One region of the Ureibacillus thermophilus genome, then DNA from elsewhere that is predicted to be linked to it. Evidence: riboswitches for the same ligand, from Rfam matches in the RefSeq annotation. Region 1 holds a riboswitch; the other holds the start of a gene.

Region 1 (10,809 bases):
ATACCCCTCTTGTTTTAAAAGGTAGGCTGCCACAGAGGAATCAACCCCACCCGACATTCCAACGACAACCCGTTTTTTCTTCAACCTTATTCACCTTCTTAAACTGAAATATTTTTTGTTACAGTTATGTTTAAAAAAAATTGATGGAGCATAACGAACATAAAAACATTAGTCGTACTTTTGTTTCAGGCATGAAAACCTAACTACTATTGATTTCATCAATGATATCTTTGATCGTTACACCTTTTAAATAATTTAAAAAGTGTTCTTCCGCATTGTGAAAAACGCGAATGAGTATATTTGATAGGTTTCTGCCTATTGGACAATTCTCATTGGAATCAGGGCATTTCGGTACAAGCGTTTCCTCACTAGTGATTTTAAATATTTTGTCTAACGTAATATGTTCCGGTGAATCGTTTAAAGAGAATCCGCCTTTTGCCCCTTCTTTAGAAGTAATAATATTTTCTTTCCTTAATATGCTCAAAATTTTCCTTAATCTTGCTGGGTGGACAGAAACACTTTGGGCAATGTCTTCACTGGTCACTCGTTGGCTTTGCTTTTGGGCCAGGTAAGCGACGCAGTGAACGGCAATCGAAAAATCGCTATTCATAATGAACCTTCCTCCTAACTGTAATAATAATGATTACAGTTGATATTGTCAATTGCAAATAATTTCTAAAGTCCTTCCGTTTCGAGTGTTGGTAAATCATTATATATATCTTCAATTTTCATCTTCACACTTCCCCCGAAAGCTTTTTACTTGTAATATTCTGTCTCCTTGTACAATTCTCCCCTTTTTCAACTAAACTATCCCATTAGCCCATCGCTTCGTGGCACCACAGATTAAAGAAGAATTTCCGTTCTTCCATTTAATCGCCGTGACAACTGTGAAATACTAATAGAATGAAGGTCGACCCCTTTTTGAAGTTGGTCATCAAAAAGGCAATCGCTTAGCGCATGGAGACTTTCGATTTCTTCCAATTGCGCAAAAAGCAGTAATTTTAGAAATGGCTCTGTCGTTAATTTTTTCGTATAGTAATCTAATTTCATCGTTTTCATCAGTTCTTCAAATAATTGAAGATTTATTGGCGAAAACCATTGTCCAAATGAAGTTTTTCGTGTAATCTTGTCCATGAGTTTGGTCCTTTTTAGTGGATTTGGACGGGTTACCACCTGACTTATCCATTATAAAGGACTTTTTCTTTTCACAAAATAAAATAAGTGAAGATTGTGAGTCTTTTTCATTTTAAAATTAAATTAATGCAGCACTAGTGATATTTCCTAATTATATTTTCTAATAATTACTTTTTTTACATAATTTACAAATTATAATAAGTAAAAAGACTATACTCATTAAATAATTACTGACTGAATTTTGAGGAAGCAATAAATTTGAAACCAGACATTTTCATATAAAGTATCTCTTCGCTACGAGGGAAAATTTGGATAAAAATGATATTCGTGTATTTTATGTCAAAACATAAAGTTTGTGTTAAATATGTTACTTATAACTCTAATACCTTCTCTTTTAATATTTATGTTAGATCATTTTTGATTTTTAGAAATAGTTTGATTAAATCCCTCAACAAATGTATCTCAACCTTTGACTAGGACACTCAATGTATGTGGATAAAATCCATTTTCCCTTTGCCACAGTTTACGATGCAGCCGTCTAATTGGATGCCAAAACGATGAAGTATACTATTCTTCTATTTATCGAGCTCCTGGGTTTACCAAAAACAGCAAGCGATATTTGAACAGTCATTTTGAGGAATCCGCTTTGCAAAAAGGATGAAGAAAACCTGTTTCAACCATTTCTGGGGAAAAGAAAGATAATAGATAATTGTTTCTAAAAATAAAGGTGTCCTGAAAGTTCTTGACTTTCAAGACATCCTCTTCTTTGTTATCTAAATTTTCCCCTCACATCCCCCACCCCTGCAGCCAACATCACCGCCAGCTTCATGCGGGCTTTTTTGCTGTCGTAGTCGCGGCCGAGGATGGCGCCTTTCTTTTGCAAGTCGTAGGCAGTGCCTGGGGTGTCGTACACCACTTTGACGTTTCCTTCCGCCGTGCTTGTTGTCACCACCACGATGACGCCTTTTTCAATGGCATATTGCACTTGTTCTGCAACGGCCGGGTGGACTTGGCCTCGGCCGAACGCTTCAAGGACAATGCCTTTTGCTCCCGTCTCCACCGCATACTTAATCAAGCGGCCATCGGAGCCCAATGAACATTTGATGATTTCCACATAAGGCAATTCGGACTTCAGCTCATAAGTTTCCCTTTTCACCGCTTTCCCGTAAAGGATGACTTCTTCCTCATCCACATACCCCAAATGGCCGAACCCCGGCGCGTTGAAGCCGTCCACGTTGGAGGCGTGATTTTTCTTCACATAGCGGGCAGGCAAAATCTTTTCGTTGAACAACACAACCGCGCCCAAGTTTCTCGCTTCATCACTTGCAGCCAAAATGATGGCTTGGCGCAAGTTGGAAAAGGCATCCGTTCCGATCGTGGCCGGGCTTCGTTGGGCGCCTGTGACCACAACCGGCCGCTCGTCTCCAATCGTCAAATCCAGAAAATACGTCGTTTCCTCCAGCGTATCCGTTCCGTGGGTCACGACCACTCCTGCCACTTCTTGATTCTCAAACACCTTCTCAATTTTTTCTTTTAACTGAATTAAATGATCAAAGGTCATTTCATTGCTTGGCAAATGAAAAAGGGTTTCTACATTTAATTCAATATAAGTTGGCAATTCGCATTGTTTGGCCAAATCTTCCCCCGTCATCATGCCGGATGTGAGGAGCCCCGTTTCCGGATTCACGCCGCTAGCAATCGTGCCGCCCGTACTGATCAAAACCACTTTCTTTTTCATTTTTTGCACTCCTAAACTCTCAATTTATAAACGTTCATTTATCAAAATAAACCATTGTTACAAGAACTTCAACTGTCGCACGTCCAAAGAAAAACCCCCTGCAGCTGCCAAGGGAATTATTTCAAATCAAGCTGCATTTTCTCTCCCGGTTTAAATGCAAAAAAAGAGCGAATGGCAACACTCCATGATCTTCTCCACTCACTCTTTCCTTCCATTCCCTATTTCTTATCCTTCCAAAATCAATTTTTCCAATTCCAACGGCTCGATATATTCGCCATTTTTGTAGGCGCGCATGTTGCCGCCGGAAATTTCGTCGATCAACATGATTTCATTCGTTTCTTTATCACGGCCGAATTCGAATTTAATATCGTAAAGTTCGATGCCTTTTTTCGCCAATTCTTCTTTTACAATGCCGGCGATTTTTTGTGTAAGTTCTTTTAACACTTTGTATTCCGCTTTGGATAAAATGCCAAGCATGTCCAACGCATCTTCGCTGATTGGCGGGTCTTCCCGTTCATCGTCTTTGATTGTCACTTCCACAAAGGCATCAAGAGGTTGCCCTTCTTGTGCATATAAACCATATCGACGTAAGAAACTTCCCACTGCACGGAAGCGGCAAATCACTTCCAACCCTTTGCCGAATGTTTCCGCCGGTTTCACTTTCATCGTCTTTTTATCGATATCCGCTTCAATAAAATGCGTTGGGATGCCTTTTTCATTAAGCAATTCGAAAAAATATTTCGTCAATTTCAATCCTGCAAGTCCGGCACCTTCAATTGTCAATCCCACCGTGTTGGCACCTGGGTCAAATACCCCGTCAACGCCTGTTACGTCATCTTTGAATTCCAATAAATAGTTGCCATCTTCCAATTCGTAAACATTTTTCGTTTTACCAGTGTAAATGTGCTTCATGTCAAGTCTCCTTCTTCTTTTAGCCTTTTCATCGATAGAACTGATGCTGTCTTTATAATAAATCAAACAAAGTTTATCGGACAAGAGTGCCTCTTTTATTAATTACAATTTCTTCATTATTATAGCGATGAGGCCGATGAATCTAAAAGCGGCTGTCTTGTGACATACACCGTTTTACCGCCGTGGATCAAATAAAAAGACTACCCGGAAAGTCCTTCTCTCCAGATAGCACGATTAGCTGACATTATTATTTATCTTCTCTCAACAAATACTGATTTCCATCTTGGTCATAGAAAGTGAACATCGAACCATAAGGGAATTTTTGTAGTTCATCCACCTTTACGCCATTATTTTTCAACCGCTCATACGCTTCTTCAATGTTCGGTGTGCTGAAAAGGAGGGTTGGATGAGCGACATTTTCCGGTTTTTGTTTCTTCATCAATGCTTTTGAGTATAGCACCAATGTCGCAAAATCATTTTCAGGCCCCACCTCAATCCACGCCATCCCAGGCCCCATCGGCTGTTCGAATTTCAATACAAACCCTACTTTGTTAATCCAAAAATCTTTTGCCTGTTCCTGATCTTCAACATAGATTGTGATTTTTCCAATTTGGATCATCGAGATTCTCCTTTTACGCTTTTTCATTTCATTATGCCTTAAAAATGGATTAGCTAAGTATTTTTCAAACTGAATATTTTCCTATAAATATGGTTTTTTCCTATATAATATAACCATGATTAGATTCTAGGTTTATAATATATATAAAGAAATCAATGAGGAGGATATCATGGAAAATGAATATGTTGTTGGTTGGGGCACTTTGGCGTTGATCAATGCAGGGCTTGCCCAAGGAAAAAACCGCTCCGGATTGAACTGGTTCTTGATTTCGCTTTTATTGGGACCATTGGCCACATTGCTTTTATTGTTTGCAGAAAAGAGATGAATTTTTCAAAAGACGATGATTTGTAACTCAACAGTAGTATTTTCGTCCTCCATAAAACTTATTTTGATAATCATATTTTACTATTCACAAAGAGATATAATCCGCGCTTATCTCCCTATTTTTTTTATGTCGAAAAATGGAAATCTATTTACATTAAATAGTAGTATTTCCTATATTGCTGAACATACTCTCTGCTAGTATCTTTATTTTTAAGTATATGGATACGCTTCCATGTACGAAATTCAAACAAAGGGGGATTATTATTGAAAGCTGCAGTTGTATCAAAAGAAAAAACGGTGAGTGTGGTGGACAAACAATTACGTCCGCTTAAACATGGTGAAGCTTTGGTGCAGATGGAATATTGCGGAGTTTGCCACACAGATTTGCATGTGAAAAACGGGGATTTTGGGGATGTCACAGGTGTTGTTCTTGGCCATGAAGGCGTTGGAAAAGTCGTTGAAGTGGCTGAAGGGGTCACTTCCTTAAAAGTCGGCGACCGGGTAGCCATTCCTTGGTTATACGAAAGCTGTGGCCATTGCGAGTATTGCACAACGGGAAGAGAAACGTTGTGTCGAAATGTAAAAAATGCCGGCTATACGGTTGACGGAGCCATGGCGGAACAGGCGATCGTGGTTGCCAATTATGTGGTAAAAGTGCCTGACAACTTGGATCCGGCAGCTGCCACTTCCATTACATGCGCCGGAGTGACAACATATAAAGCGGTAAAAGTGTCGGATATCCGGCCTGGGCAATGGATTGGCGTATTTGGCATTGGCGGTTTAGGAAGCCTGGCTGTCCAATATGCAAAAAATGTATTTGGCGCAAGAGTAGTCGCATTCGATATTAATGACGATAAATTGGCCTTTGCAAAAGAAATGGGAGCAGATGTCACGGTGAATTCGTTAAAAGAAAATCCGAAAGAAAAAGTCCTTGAAATCACAGATGGAAAAGGATTGGACGCTTGCGTTGTGACAGCTGTGGCGAAAGCACCATTCAACCAGGCTGTAGATGTCGTAAAAGCAGGCGCCCGGGTTGTTGCAGTTGGTTTGCCTGTTGATAAAATGGATCTTGATATTCCTCGCCTTGTGCTGGACGGCATTCAAGTGGTCGGTTCCCTCGTCGGTACCCGCCAAGATTTGAAAGAAGCGTTCCAATTTGCAGCTGAAGGAAAAGTAGTACCTAGAGTAACCCTCCGAAAACTTGAAGAAATCAATGATATTATGGAAGAAATGGAGCAAGGAAAGTTCACTGGTCGAATGGTGATCGATTTTACGAACTAAAAAATAAAAGGAAGGAGCAGTCTCTTTTGGACATGCTCCTTTTTAAATTTCGAAGAATTTGGCGGTCAGAAGACGGTTTGCCTCTTTGGTTGGCGAATATGTTCGTTGATTTGGCGATTATTCTTGCCTGGTTGGCGATTATCGGGTTCTGCAGAAACGTTTTTTTCCTTTGGCGATTATGTTCCTCTATTCGGCGATTATCAGGATCTTCGCAAATTTTATAGAAGTCCTTTCTGGCCCCTACACGCCTCTTTTATTCCCCCACACAAGGGTATGGAGTTGCGGCAGTACTTTCACGTTTTGTAATTCCTCATCTGCCATTACTTTGTTAATGAGCCTTTCATATTTTTTCAGTAAGTGGCTAACGAGTTTCGTTTGATCTTTTGTAGTTGTGTCATCATTGCCAACCTGTAAGAAAAATGGAATAGTCGGATATCTTAAATGTACTTTTTTTGCATATTCATAATCTTCCTCATCAAATACAACGACTTTCAATGAAATGTGCTGGTTGCCGTTTCGGGCATTTAGCTTATCTATGATTTCAGTAAGCACAGTAAAATCTGTTTTCATCCCAGAACTTGGCGGTTTTGGGGAAATCGTCACTTGATTTACATCGTACAGCCAATCTTGCCATCTAGAGCCTTGAGTTTCGACGCCAATTTGGATTCCATTCTCCTTTAAAATCCGCACTAATCCTTCTAAATTCCGAATTAATGCCGGGTTGCCGCCTGAGATCGTTACAAAAGAGAATCCGTCTCCGCCAAGCCGTTTCAATTCCGTCCAAATTTCTTCTGCGGTCATTTGCCGAATCAACTCTTTACCGCTGCCATCCCATGTAAAGGCTGAGTCGCACCATTCACAAGAGTAGTCACAGCCTGCCGTGCGAACAAACATCGTCTTTTGCCCGATGACCATCCCTTCTCCCTGAATGGTAGGGCCAAAAATCTCCATAACGGGAATTTTACTCACTTTCCATCCACTCCCGTCTAGCTTCTGCATAACTTGTAGGAGTCTCATAGAGTCGAATAAATTCTACCCGCGCCCCGTCAAAACCTTTCTCCTGCAACGCTTCCGCCAATTTTTCATAAATCCAAACGACCATATTCTCAGCTGTTGTATTCATTGGCGGCAACGTTTCATTTAAATAGCGGTGGTCCAAATAGATTTCAATTTTTTCTTTCCAAATGTCTTTAAGGTCAGCAAAATCAATAACTAACCCTCGATCATCCGGATATCCGCTTACTCCAAGCACTACTTTGTACGTATGCCCATGGAGGTTTTTGCATTTCCCTTCATATGCATGCAAATGATGGGCGGCATCAAATGTAAATTCCTTGCTGACGAGCACACGCTTCGAGTGATATCTCAATTGGTCTCTTTGAATATCTTCATCTAGTTTTTGAAGCTTATCAACAATTCTAAAATCTAACATGTGAAGCACCCTTTCTAGAACGTAAATACTCATCAAGACCTCTTTTTCTCAACTTACATGCTGGACATTCTCCACAGCCATCTGCAATGATTCCGTTATAGCAAGTCAATGTATTGTTTCGTACAAAATCAAGCACACCTAATTGGTCTGCCAGTTCCCATGTTTGTGCTTTCGTTAACCACATGAGCGGCGTATGAATGACAAACGTATCATCCATCGCTAAATTCATTGTTACATTCAACGATTTGATAAAAACATCACGGCAATCAGGATAGCCACTAAAATCCGTTTCACATACGCCTGTTACGATATGCTTTGCTCCTACTTGGCTTGCTAACACCCCTGCAAAGGAAAGGAATAGCAAATTGCGCCCCGGCACAAAGGTAGAAGGAAGCTCGCCATCTTTCCCTTCCTCAACTTCGATATCATCCCGTGTTAGTGCGTTTGGAGCTAGCTGATTTAAAAGGGACATATCAAGAATGTGATGCTTCACTCCTACTTCCTTTGCGATTTCCTTCGCACATTCAATTTCCAATCGATGTCTTTGACCATAATCAAACGTCACAGCTTCCACTTCTTTAAACTGTTCTTTTGCCCAAAACAAACATGTCGTGCTGTCTTGTCCACCGCTGAATACGACGATTGCTTTCTCTTCTTTTAATATCATTAAAGACACTCCTTTATAAAGAAAAAAACAGCATCCTAAGAAGGAAATGCTGTTTTCTTCTTAGTTTTTTATAGAGGGTAGCTAAGAACCTCTGTTATTCAATTTATCGATTATCCACTTTTTCTGGATATAAATCATGATTCATTAAACGATAATTTGCCATTTCTTCATATTTCGTTCCAGGTCTGCCGTAGTTGCAGTATGGGTCGATGGAGATGCCTCCGCGCGGCGTGAATTTGCCCCATACTTCAATATATCTTGGATCCAGCAATTTGATTAAATCATTCGTTATGATATTTACGCAGTCTTCATGAAAATCCCCATGGTTACGGAAACTGAATAAATATAACTTGAGAGATTTGCTTTCGACTAATTTTTTGTCTGGAATATAGGAAATATAAATCGTGGCAAAGTCCGGCTGGCCAGTAAGCGGACAAAGGCTTGTAAACTCAGGACAATTAAACTTCACAAAATAGTCCCGATCAGAATGCAGATTATTCACCGCTTCCAACACTTCCGGCGCATACTTTGTTGGATAATTCGTTTTCTGATTTCCTAATAAGGTTAAATCTTTGAGACCATCTTCCAATTTGCGACTAGACATAAAAAAAAAACCTCCTTGCAAAATGTTTCCCAACATTTACAAGAGAGGACACCCATAAATTCTATAAAACTCATGAAATTGGTTGTTTCATAGTTTTTTATAGAGGGTTAAGCTATGAACCTCTCCCGTGCTAGTCGGGCCAATTTAATAGTATAGAAGTTTGGAAAATGAGTCAACTTGTTTTTTGGGGTGATTTAGGAAAAAGAGGAGGTTGGAGATAAAAAATAAGCAGGTTCACGGGTGTGCACCTGAAGCATGGATGTAAGAATTATGAATGTTTTTTGAGCTTGTCTATTTCTCTTTCATTACGAACAGCTTTCTGCCAAATATAGTCTTGGTCGGCTTTGATGGTATTGATGGCACGCATTAATTCGTCATAGCGCTCTTCGTTTTTCATTTCATATTCGTCTTGTCTTTCTTTTATTTCGCGAATTTCTGTTTTGATTTCTTTGATTTCTGCTTTGATTCCTTGAATTTCTGCTTTCATTCCTTGGATTTCTGCTTTCATTCCTTGGATTTCTGCTTTCATTCCTTGGATTTCTGCTTTCATTCCTTTGATTTCTGCTTTCATTCCTTGGATTTCTGATTGAATGGCGCCAACAATTTGAATAAGCTGTGTTAACATTTCCTCTGTTTTTCCATTGCTCATATGATTTCACCCCCTATTATTTTTATATTTTGTCATGAAGAACTGTTAAAATCAAGGACTTATTACACCGTTGCCCCACCCATAGATAAATAAGCTTTGACCGCATAAGTTCCTTCCGGAGAAATCGGTTGGGCAATTAATTCGTCCTTCAACCGGCTCCAGTCAAAAAAAGAGCCAATATATACCGTAGCCAAAAATCCCGTCAAAAAGGAGGAACCAAAAAAGAAAAACAGTTAGAACTTTTTTCTTTACTTCGGGTTTTACTGCGGCAAGTTCCAGTGGCTATCCCTCCACAAATATAGTTTTAAATTAGAGTGACGCTAGATGCTGGAAGAAGTTTGATTAAGATTTATTTTTATCCATATTGAAATAAAAAAAGCAAATTAGAAACTTGTTCCAATTCGCTTTAAATGAATTGCCACAATACTTCATTGAATTTATTCCGCTCTTCCCAGAAGGTTCCGTGTCCACTATATTGAAATGGCACAATGATGGAGTTTGGAATGCGTTCACTTAGTTCATGCGTTTGGGCAAAGGGAATGACCTTATCATGAATTCCGTGGATGATTAAAGTAGGAACATGAATTTTCGATAAATCAGCATATAATTTTTCATCCCTTAATGTATTAATAATAGCAATCGTGGACCAGCTGGCCGCTTCCATGCCCATGTTCATAAACCAATCGGAAAATTCTTTCGTAATATATTGGAAGAAAAATCCATCAATGACTTTTTGCATCATTTTTGCCCGGTCATTGTATGCTAGTTCAAGGAAGCTTTGCCCCGTTTCCTGCGTAAAACTGACCGGAGCCGCGCTGGCAACAAGGATAAGTTTCGATACTCCATAGCCATTGTGGCGGGACATATAGCGGATAGCAATAGCTCCTCCTGTTGAATGGCCAACTAATGCAAAATGTTGAAGCTGCAGTGCTTTCACAACGGCCAACACATCATCAGCCAACCTGTTAAAATCGTAGCCTTCAAAAGGTTTATCCGACTTTCCGTACCCTCTCCAGTCAATGCCAATGCAGCGGTATCCGAGGGCCGGCAACACGTTGAACTGATATTCAAACTGTTTGTGATTTAATGGCCAACCGTGCAAGAAGACAATGGTTTTCTTTCCAAATGGATTAATATCTTCCACATATAATTTTACACCCGAATCCACAGGAACATAATAGCCCATGAATATCCTCCTTTCGGAATAGGATATTCAGTGCTGAAATGATTGGTGAAGTAAACCCGTTTAGCTCCGTAAAATTTTCTCCATGGCTTTTCCTTTTGCAAGTTCGTCAATCAGTTTATCTAAATAGCGAATTTCCCGCATCAATGGTTCTTCAATTTCCTCCACCCGCACTCCGCAAATAACGCCTTTAATAAGAGAACGGTTCGGATTTAATTGGGGAGCTTCTGCAAAAAACGTTTCAAAATCCGCTTCTTTTTCTAGTT
Region 2 (10,809 bases), 1.0 Mb from region 1:
TTCTTGATTTATATAACAAACATGCCATCATTGCAGAACCATCCGGTGCACTGCCAGTATCTGCTCTTGATTTCTACGCAGACCAGTTGAAAGGAAAAACGGCGGTTGCCATTATCACAGGAGGCAATAATGATATCAGCCGCATGCAGGAAATCAAAGAAAAATCCTTGCTATACGAAGGCTTATTGCATTACTTTATCGTCAACTTCCCACAACGGGCAGGAGCATTGCGTCAGTTCTTAACAGTGGTGCTTGGCCCAAATGATGATATCACTCGTTTTGAATATACGAAGAAAAACAATAAAGAAGAAGGGCCTGCATTAGTCGGAATCGAAATCAGCAAACCTGAAGATTATGAAGGCTTAATCGACCGCATGCGCGTGAATGGATTCGATTTTAAAGAAGTGAATAAAGACAGCACATTATTTGGATTGTTGATTTAATGATAGAGAAGAGGCTGGGACATAAACAAAAAAATGATAGGGGTAGCTGAAAGAGTTTTGATAAAAAATTGAACTAACGAAACATTGATTGGCGTGACGGACCCGCGGAAAGCGTCCCCGGAACGGAAATCAATTTTAATAACATATCAAAAAAACATCATTTTCTCCTTGGAGAAAATGATGTTTTTTTAGATTTGTCCCAACCTCTTTTTGTTTTGATTTTTTATCTCCAGATTTTGTGACAATATCCCCTGTTTTTGTGAACATAACCCTAATTTTTATGACAATATCCACAGAATTATCTTAATCTCCTTTTCCAATCCAGTATATTTTCAGGGATGATATAAATTCTTCCCCGCTTTTCTCCCTTTTGTTGAAGAGGCAGTTTTTTTATCAATTCGTAAGCCGTTTTGGGATGAATATTAAAAAAACGGCTAAATTCAGCATTTGTAATCCACGGTTTAATCAATAGAGCGTAATCATGTAAAGCCTCAATGAAAGTCTCTTTATCTTTAAAATTGCATTTCGGGCAAATAAAGCGGCCTTTTTTATAATACATCACCGTTTGATATTCACACTGCTTACAAAGGGCGCCTTTTTTAATTTTTCTCACATCAATTTGCGGACTCCACTTTGTTGGATTTTGTATTTTCACCAATTCATCTTTTAACTGTTCCATTTGCTGTGAGGAAAGCTTTTTGGGGTATTGGCGATAAAGTGCATTCAATTTGCTCTGCAATTCCCCTAAATGGAACACGGAAATCGCATTCGAAACAGGGCCAATGATGGTTGCATCCGCAATAACAATCGAATAAACAAGCGGTAAATGCATGTTCAACTTTTCCAGTTTACCCTTTAAAAATCGGATATGTCTTTCCGCTTGATCGATGGGGTTTCGCAAACTTTCGGTCGTACCGTCAAATCGCGTCCGTATTAATTGATTCCTCTCCATTTGAAAATCGATGCGGCCAGAAAAATTTTTTATTTCCAATAGCCATAAAAAATTCGGACAAATAAATAGCGTATCAATTTGATGGGAATGCCCATATGTATTTTCTGTTTCAAAATGATGAAACAAATAATATTCCGTTGGTATGATCAACTCTTTCCACTCGCGGTCAAGCTTCAATTCCCCCTCATATCCTTTCTTCATTTGCAAATAAAGTTCCCGAAAATATCCATAATCCCTCTCGCTTTCTTGCCATCTTCTTAGCAATGCTTCCAACAGAAAAAGCTTTACAGGTTTTTTCCGCTCCAAAATAATCATCCCATCCCCCCTTGCCCCTATTTTATTTAGCAAGCGATGAATTGGCAAAATTTGAAAAACAGAATTTACCCTCGATCAATGTTCCAAACATAAATTTTCGGCTTCCCAAAACCTTGAAAATCTACATTTCCCCCAATCTTTCAAAAAATAAAAAAAAACAGCCCTCGTTCCCAAGAGCTGGTTTTCTATCTTTATCAACTTTACCCCAACAATGTTCGGTCAGTGGTCATTTTTTCGCCGCGAATGCGTTCGAATTCCGCCATTAAGTCAGGGATAGTTAAGTTTGGTTTTTGATCTTCATTCACTTCCAAAATAATTTGCCCTTTATCCATCATAATCAAACGGTTTCCCAAATCTATAGCCTGCTGCATATTGTGGGTTACCATCAATGTTGTCAAATTGTCTTCTTCCACCAATTCCTTTGTTAATTTTGTAATCAATTCCGCACGGGAAGGGTCAAGCGCCGCTGTATGCTCATCCAAAAGCAAAATAGACGGCTTCGTAAAAGTGGCCATTAATAAGGATAGCGCTTGTCTTTCCCCACCGGATAATAACCCGACTTTTGCATTTAAACGGTTTTCCAAATTCAAATGCAATTTTTCAAGGGCTGTGCGGAAGAAATCCCGCCGCTCCCGATTCACCCCTAAACGTAAAGTACGATTCGCATTTCGGGCATATGCAATGGCGAGATTTTCTTCAATCGTCATAGATGGTGCTGTCCCTGCCATCGGATCTTGAAAGACGCGCCCAATATACTGAGAACGTTTATACTCAGACAAACTCGTAACATCTTTTCCATCAATCCATACTTTTCCTACGTCCGGTGTTAACACCCCAGAAATCATGTTCATCATCGTTGACTTTCCGGCGCCGTTACTTCCGATGACCGTCACGAAATCTCCTGGCTTTAAATGGAGATTAATTTGATTCAATGCAATTTTTTCATCCGGAGTGCCTTCATTAAAGATTTTTGTTATACCTTCTAGTTTAAGCAAAGTGTTCGCCCCACTTTCTCTGTCGTAGCTGCTAAATTTTGGCTTGGAGTCGTTTCGCTTTTCGCTTCTTATTTTTTTGTTTTTCAATCATTTGAGGAATAATCAACGCCAAGATTACAATAATCGCCGTAATCAGCTTCATATCGCTTGCATCGAGGAACTGCATGCGCAATGCAAGCGCCAAAACAATACGATAAAGAATGGCTCCAATGACAACAGCAAAGGTTGTACGCATTATAGATTTTGTGCCAAAAATCGCTTCCCCGATAATAACGGAAGCTAATCCAACTGTAATCATCCCAATACCCATTGTAGCATCAGAATATTTGGAATATTGGGCAATTAACGCGCCAGCTAATGCCACAAGCGCATTGGAAATTCCTACTCCTAAGATGATTAAATGGTCCGTATTTGCTGAAAAGCTTCGAATCATCCGTTTATTATCCCCTGTTGCCCGAATGGCAAGCCCAATTTCTGTTTTTAAGAACCAATCGACAACCAATTTGAGAATGGCTGTTAGGATAATCATGATAAAAAGAGTTCCCCAAGTTTGAGGTAAATGTTTTACACCTAAACTGGACAAAATATTATTTAATGCTGAATCAATCCCTAATGGTTCCCAAATCTTTGAAAATTGAGTGAAGATGGTTTCACTATTTAGGAGGGGAACGTTCGGAAGGCTTGTTGCATTTTCACTTGAGAAGCCCATGATTCTTAGATTTATGGAATAGAGGCCAATCATCATAATGATACCGGCAAGGAGCGGATTAATGTTTCCTTTGGTATGTAATAAACCGGTAATACACCCTGCAATAAATCCCGCTACGATTGCAGCGAGTGTTGCCAAAATGGGGTGGTAACCTAGCACAATCATCGTTGCTACCGTGGCTGCCCCCGTTACAAAACTACCATCTACCGTCAAGTCCGGAAAATCTAACACTCGGAATGTTAGATACACTCCGAGTGCCATAATCGCGTAGATGATTCCTTGCTCAACTGAACCGAACATTGCTGCAAACATATTGAATCATCTCTCCTAACATATCGAAATTCATTATTAATTTTCTGTTTCTACAAGCTCTGCATTCCATTCATCTTTTACTTCAATGCCAAGTTTTTCTACAACATCTTTGTTCATAACAAGTTTTAAAGTATTTGGATATTCTGCTGGAATGTCTGCTGGTGTTGCTTCACCCTTCAAAATTTTCACAGCCATTTGACCAGCTTGGTAACCGATGTCATAGTATTCAAATCCAAATGCCAATAATCCGCCGCGTCTTACAGAGTCAAATTCGCCCACAACAAGCGGCAATTTATTGCTTTCTGCTACTTGGATTACAGATTCAAGAGCTGATACAACTGTGTTGTCTGTGATAATGTAGAATGCATCCACTTTGCCTACTAAAGATTCTGCTGCTTGTTTAGTTTCTGAACTTTGGGCTACTGTTGTAGTTTCCACTTTCATTCCTAATGAATCAGCAATTTCTCTTACTTGGTTCACTTGTGCAACAGAGTTTTGTTCCCCAGCATTGTAAATCATGCCGACTTTTTCAATGCCTAATTCATTTTTCATGAATTCTACTGTTGTTTTAATAGCATCTGGATGCAGGTCGATTGTACCTGTCACGTTGCCTCCAGGAGATTCAATAGAATCGATTAATTGTGCTGCAACAGGATCTGTTACAGATGTGAAAACGATTGGAATATCAGATGTTACATTTTTTGCCGCTTGTGCAGATGGAGTGGAGTTCGCAAAGATTAAATCAACTCCTGCACTTGCTAAGTTTTGGGCAATTTGCGTATTTAAACTATTGTCGTTTTGGGCAAGCTGATAATCATATTCAACATTTAATCCCGCATCTTTCAACGCATCTTGGAATCCTTGGTATGCTGCGTTTAAAGATGGGTGTTCAACAATTTGCGTTACACCAATTTTGTAAGTTTTTGTTTCTTCTGTTTTCGTATCAGTACCTTTGCTTTCATCTTTTTCAGATGTATTGTCATTACCGCCGCAAGCAGCTAAAAGCAGCAATAAACCGAGCAATAAAAATGATAGCTTTTTCATACTGCTCTTCATAAATTTCCCCCCTGTTATTCTTCAAATTTTCTGACTATTTTTAATATAAATTTTGTCGCTTTAAATTGATAAAGCGAAGTTTAACGTTATATTACATTTTCATAAAAGAACAGTCAATAACATTAGGAATCTTCTGAAATTAAAAATGTTCTTTTTATTCTTTCAAAAATAGCAATTTAGTGCTTTCAACCAATAAATTGCGTGAATTTTCTAGAAAATATATTATATAAAAATAATGAATAATTTGTGAAAAAATCGTGAACTTTTTCAGTAATAAAAAACACCTATATATAGGTTCAATTGCTCAAAAATCCAATTTGTGATTTTTCGATAAATGTAATATAATATTTTTTTGTGTGTTCACACACCGTGGTTCGCAAAATCCCACGATAAAAAACTAAGGAGTGTATCATGATGAAAACAAAATTCTTAGCAGTATCTGCAATTATTGCTGCACTATATATCGCCGTAACTTATACGCTCTCTTTTTTGAGCTTCGGTGATATTCAATTTCGCATTGCGGAAATTTTTAACCATTTAATCGCCTTCAATCCCCGCTATATGTTAGGGGTTGTGCTGGGAGTGTTTATTTCAAACTTATTCTCTCCTCTTGGCTGGTTCGATTTAGTGTTCGGCGTAGCCCACTCCCTCATCTGTTTAACGACTCTTATCATCATTAGCAAATTTGTAAAAAACATTGTTTATCGTATGTTGATGAACTCTTTTGTCTTTACTTTCATGATGTGGATTATCGCCTTGGAATTAAAGTTGGCGCTTGATCTTCCTTTCTGGCTTTCATGGCTTTCGACGGCCATCGGAGAAGCTGTCGTGCTGCTTATTGGCATTCCGATTATGAAATTGCTTGATAAACGATTAAACTTTAAAAATTTAATCGATTCATGATAGAAGAGGCTGGGACAAATCTAAAAAAGAGGTTGGGACAAATCTAAAAAAACATCATTTTCTCCAAGGAGAAAATGATGTTTTTTTGATATGTTATTAAAATTGATTTCCGTTCCGGGGACGCTTTCCGCGGGCCCGGCTCGAGCCTCCTCGGAGCTCATTGCTTCGCTCCTGCGGTGTCTCGAGACACGGGCTGTTCCCGCAGGAGTCGCCCCGTCACTTCAATCAATTTTTAGTTATATCAAATATTTATCAAAACCCTTTCAACTACCCCTTTAATTCTTTGTTTATGTCCCAGCCTCTTTTCGCATCTTTCTTTTTGAATTGAGCGAAAATTATTGACATTCATGCAAATTCTGAATAAAATAATTTTCAACTAAATTGTTCGTGGCGGAGAAAGGCTGTGGAAGCGCAGCACCGCACCGATTGTTGAGTTGAGCCTGAGTTTAGTTGAGAATAGCCGAGCTGAAATTGATGAGTAAGGAAAAGTAGCGAAATGCGTATGCCTAAGAGAGCTAGTGGTTGGTGGGAACTAGCGCATACCTTTCGTGAATGGGCCTTACGAGAGCAACTGCGCAAGTGGTTGACGTCTTTCCCGCGTTACAGGGAAGTGCTTTTTTAAGCACACTGAGGTGGAAGTAGCAACTACTTCAACAGAGGTGGCAACGCGGCCTGTTCGTCGTCCTCTGCAAATGGGATTTTGCGCCCATTTGCAGAGGTTTTTTTATTGCGGCTATTCTATCTAAGCTTCAAATTTATTAAATTTGGAGGATGATAGAATGAACATTCAAGCTTTTACAAAACGTGTTCAACAAAAAGAAGATTTGTCTTACGATGAGATGATCCAAGCCGTTGAACTCATTTTTGCAGAGAAAACGCCAAAAGAAGACATCGCGGAATTTTTATTGGCTCTTCGCGAAAAAGGCGAAACCGCGGAAGAAGTTGCTGCCCTTTCCATCGTAATGAAATCCAATGCCATCAAAATCCCCGTTCCAAAAGGGTCTTATATTGACAATTGCGGCACTGGAGGCGATGGACTTCATACATTCAACATCAGCACCACTTCCGCCTTTGTGTTGGCAAGCAACGGTGTGAAAGTCGCAAAACATGGTAACCGAAAAATTTCTAGTTCTTCCGGCAGCACGGATGTGTTGGAAGCATTGGGCATACACAATGATTTCACTGCCGAAGAATCTGCTCAGTTGCTAGAACAGGAAGGCATCGCTTTTCTATACGCTCCTAATGTTCACCCGAAACTGAAACGCATTGGCGAAGTTCGTCGAGCCATTGGAAAACCAACCATTTTTAACTTAGTAGGTCCTCTGACAAATCCGGTCGATTTAGAATGTCAACTTGTCGGCATTAGCCGTCCTGATTTTGTTGAAGAATATGCAAAAGTGCTGCGCATTTTAGGAAGAAAACGGGCGATTGTTGTATCTGGTTCCAATGGAATGGATGAAGCTTCTCTTGACCAAAAAAACTATGCGGTGATTTTGGAAAATGGAGAAATTAAACCTCTTTCCATCAACATTGAAGAATTAGGATTGCAGCCCGCTACAATTTGCCATCTTCGCGGTGGTACGCCAGAAGAAAATGCGAATATTTTAAAAGACTTGTTGAAAGGAAATCGCTCGCCTTATTACGATGCAGTGGTATTAAATGCAGCGCTCGGGTTCTTTGCATACGGTGCCGTTGAATCTTTGAAAGATGGCGTTTTTATAGCGCGCGATGCGATTGAATCCGGCCGAGCTTACGAGAAGCTTGAAGCAGTCATTGAATTCAGCCAAAACATCATAAAGGAGCAATCCCGCTAATGACAATTTTAGATACGATTATTGAACATAAAAAAAACATTTTACCGAAATTGCAAGAAACAAAGCCGGATTGGAACGTTCCCATCGTGAAACGCCCTTCGTTATATGATTTGCTCAGAAAATCGGACACCTTGCAAATCATTGCAGAAATGAAACGGGCCTCTCCTTCCAAAGGCATTATTAATGCCAATGCAGATCCGGTGGAGCAAGCAAAACGCTATGAAAAAGCAGGATCCGCTTGCATTTCCGTACTGACGGAAGAAAAATTTTTCAAAGGCTCATTTGAAGATTTGGCGAACATTGCAAAAAATGTAAATCTGCCAATCTTAAATAAAGATTTTATTATTGATAAAGTACAAGTTGATTACGCACTGCGGTCAGGTGCATCCGTCATTCTTCTCATTGTGGCGGCATTAGAGGACGTAACGCTTGCTGAATTGTATGAATACGCTGAAAGTTTAGGGCTGGAAGTGCTTGTGGAGGTGCACAACGAAGAAGAATTGGAGCGCGCCCTTCGCCTCCGCCCGAAACTTCTTGGCGTAAACAACCGAGATTTAAAAACCTTTCATGTGGATTTAGCCCAAACCGAAAAGCTTGCAGAAATGATTAAACGCTATCCGGACATTGCTTTCATTAGCGAAAGCGGCATTTTTCAAAAAGCAGATGCAGAACGAGTGGCAAATGCAGGAGCCCGAGGAATTCTAGTTGGAGAGTCTCTTATGAGAAGCGGCAACCCAGAGGACACGTTAAAATCATTCCAAATCAAACTTCCTGCCCTAGAGGATGTAGAGCGATGACAAAAGTGAAAATTTGCGGGTTAAAAGAAAACGTGCATGTGCATTGCGCCGTCAATGCTGGATCGGATTTTGTAGGCTTCGTGTTTGCGCCGAGCAAGAGGCAAATTTCCATCGAGAAAGCCAGGGAACTGGCAAAACTGGTGCCAAACCATGTGAAGAAAGTCGGCGTCTTTGTTAATCCGACCATAGAGGAAGTAAGAGAAGCTTTTGAAAGCGTACCACTTGATTATGTGCAATACCATGGCAATGAAGATCCGAACTTTATTAACCAATTAGGCTACCCTTCTATTAAAGCCTTTTCCATCCGGGATAAGGATGATGTGGAGAAAGCTAGCAAGTTTAACGTAGATTACTATTTATTCGATGCACCTGGAACAGACTACGCCGGTGGGAGCGGAAATACATTTGACTGGTCCCTTTTAGATCAACTTTCCATCCCAAGGGAGAAAGTGATTCTGGCAGGAGGACTCAACGCGGCAAATGTCAATCAAGCCATTGCAACGGTTCAACCTTTTGCAGTGGATGTATCAAGCGGCGTTGAGCAACACGGCAAAAAGAGCTGCGAACTGATTCAATCCTTTATCCAAGCTGTAAAAACTTCAAAAAGGAGCTAACGGACATGACGACAACCGTAAAAGGCAAATTCGGTCGTTTTGGAGGACAATTTGTGCCGGAAACCTTAATGACTGCTTTGCAAGAACTGGAAGAAGCTTATGAACATTATAAACACGATGAGTCTTTTCAACAGGAACTCCGCTACTATTTAAAAGACTACGTCGGCAGAGAAACGCCCCTCTATTTTGCGGAACGGCTCACTGAATATTGCGGCGGCGCCAAAATTTATTTAAAACGGGAAGATTTGAACCATACCGGCGCACATAAAATCAACAATGCCCTCGGCCAGGCATTGCTTGCCAAAAAAATGGGCAAAACGAAAATTGTGGCTGAAACAGGCGCCGGCCAACACGGTGTAGCGACAGCAACCGCCTGCGCCCTTCTTGGAATGGAATGCATCGTTTTTATGGGAGCAGAAGATGTGAAACGCCAAGCATTAAACGTATTCCGTATGGAGCTTTTAGGCACAAAAGTCGTGGCTGTTGAAAAAGGATCCAGAACGTTGAAAGATGCGGTGAACGAAGCCTTGCGCTACTGGGTGACGAATGTAGAAACAACCCACTACATTTTAGGTTCTGCGATGGGGCCCCATCCCTTCCCTACCATCGTTCGCGATTTCCAAAGAGTCATCGGGGATGAAACGAAAAAACAAATTTTAGAAAAGGAAAACCGCCTTCCTGACGCTGTTGTAGCCTGCATCGGAGGCGGCAGCAATTCCATCGGGATGTTTTATCCTTTTGTAGAAGACAAGGAAGTTGCATTATATGGCGTGGAAGCTGCCGGAAAAGGATTTGAAACCGGCAAACATGCAGCGGCCATCAATGCTGGAAAAACAGGTGTACTGCACGGCGCTTATATGTATTTATTGCAAGATGAAAACGGATTTGTGCAAGAAGCCCACTCCATTTCTGCAGGTCTTGACTACCCAGGAGTTGGTCCTGAACATTGCTATTTGCATGAAACCGGCCGCGCAAAATATGTCATGGCAACAGATGAGGAGGCGCTTGAAGCCGTAAAGCTTCTTTGCCGAACAGAAGGTATTCTCCCTGCCCTTGAAAGCGCCCATGCCGTTCACTATGCGGCAGAGCTAGCCAAAACGATGAGGAAAGACCAAATCGTTGTCGTTTGTTTATCCGGCCGCGGCGACAAAGACGTGCACACGATTTACGATGCCCTTGGAGGTGACTTAGCATGAGCCGAATCAAAGAAGCCATTTTAGAAACCAATCTTCAAGGCCATAAAGCATTTATTCCTTACATCATGGCAGGCGATGGCGGGCTTGAAACGTTGAAACCGACCATTTTAAAACTTCAAGAACTAGGAGTCACAGCCATTGAAGTGGGCATCCCTTTCACCGACCCGGTTGCTGATGGGCCAACGATTGAAGAAGCAGGCCGACGAGCTTTGGCAAAGGGAACGACTTTGCGAAAAGTGCTTGAAACCCTTGCAACATTTGCAGATGAAGTTGCCATTCCTTTAGTGGCAATGACGTATTTGAATCCGATTTTAGCTTATGGAATTGATGACTTTGCAAAAGATGCATATAAAGCAGGTATCCGCGGCGTTATTATTCCGGATATGCCATTAGAGGAAAGCGAGTTAGTCCATCCCTCTTTACAAGCGGCTGGCATTGATTTAGTGCAGCTTGTGTCACTTACAAGTACACCGGGGCGGATTGAAAAACTCACAAAAGCAAGCGAAGGATTCATTTATGCGGTGACCGTCAACGGCATCACTGGCGCCCGTTCCTCTTTTGAAGGAAATTTGGAAGATCATTTCAAAACAATTCAAAGCTACACGGATACGCCGGTTTTAGCGGGATTCGGCATCTCCACCCCTGAACACGTAAAGCAATTTGGCTCCTTTACAAGCGGCGTCATTGTGGGAAGCAAAATTGT

The links. A riboswitch is a leader RNA that binds a small molecule or an ion and turns the genes downstream of it on or off. The one in region 1 is predicted to bind preQ1.
Region 2: linked by a shared signal. The riboswitch ahead of DKZ56_RS04405 (QueT transporter family protein) and the one ahead of queF (preQ(1) synthase) in region 1 are both predicted to bind preQ1.

The regions. Positions count from the first base shown of each region.
Region 1 covers NZ_CP036528.1:2,864,403-2,875,211, forward strand. The annotation lists gene mnmA (tRNA 2-thiouridine(34) synthase MnmA) at 1-84, opposite strand, end outside; gene DKZ56_RS14440 (RrF2 family transcriptional regulator) at 200-610, opposite strand; partial or broken gene DKZ56_RS14445 (DUF4372 domain-containing protein) at 865-1,134, opposite strand; gene DKZ56_RS14450 (asparaginase) at 1,904-2,872, opposite strand; gene DKZ56_RS14455 (phosphoribosylaminoimidazolesuccinocarboxamide synthase) at 3,098-3,784, opposite strand; gene DKZ56_RS14460 (VOC family protein) at 4,032-4,403, opposite strand; gene DKZ56_RS14465 (hypothetical protein) at 4,573-4,728, shown strand; gene adhP (alcohol dehydrogenase AdhP) at 4,992-6,008, shown strand; gene queE (7-carboxy-7-deazaguanine synthase QueE) at 6,249-6,977, opposite strand; gene queD (6-carboxytetrahydropterin synthase QueD) at 6,970-7,440, opposite strand; gene queC (7-cyano-7-deazaguanine synthase QueC) at 7,427-8,107, opposite strand; PreQ1 riboswitch class I at 8,162-8,205, opposite strand; gene queF (preQ(1) synthase) at 8,211-8,711, opposite strand; PreQ1 riboswitch class I at 8,795-8,840, opposite strand; gene DKZ56_RS14495 (hypothetical protein) at 8,980-9,360, opposite strand; gene DKZ56_RS14500 (DUF5412 family protein) at 9,423-9,554, opposite strand; gene DKZ56_RS14505 (alpha/beta fold hydrolase) at 9,767-10,546, opposite strand; gene DKZ56_RS14510 (DUF2200 domain-containing protein) at 10,607-10,809, opposite strand, start outside.
Region 2 covers NZ_CP036528.1:888,559-899,367, reverse strand. The annotation lists gene ilvA (threonine ammonia-lyase IlvA) at 1-443, shown strand, start outside; gene DKZ56_RS04425 (NERD domain-containing protein) at 742-1,710, opposite strand; gene DKZ56_RS04420 (ABC transporter ATP-binding protein) at 1,911-2,705, opposite strand; gene DKZ56_RS04415 (ABC transporter permease) at 2,737-3,726, opposite strand; gene DKZ56_RS04410 (ABC transporter substrate-binding protein) at 3,763-4,782, opposite strand; PreQ1 riboswitch class I at 5,146-5,189, shown strand; gene DKZ56_RS04405 (QueT transporter family protein) at 5,197-5,685, shown strand; T-box leader at 6,151-6,375, shown strand; gene trpD (anthranilate phosphoribosyltransferase) at 6,465-7,499, shown strand; gene trpC (indole-3-glycerol phosphate synthase TrpC) at 7,499-8,296, shown strand; gene DKZ56_RS04390 (phosphoribosylanthranilate isomerase) at 8,293-8,910, shown strand; gene trpB (tryptophan synthase subunit beta) at 8,916-10,106, shown strand; gene trpA (tryptophan synthase subunit alpha) at 10,103-10,809, shown strand, end outside.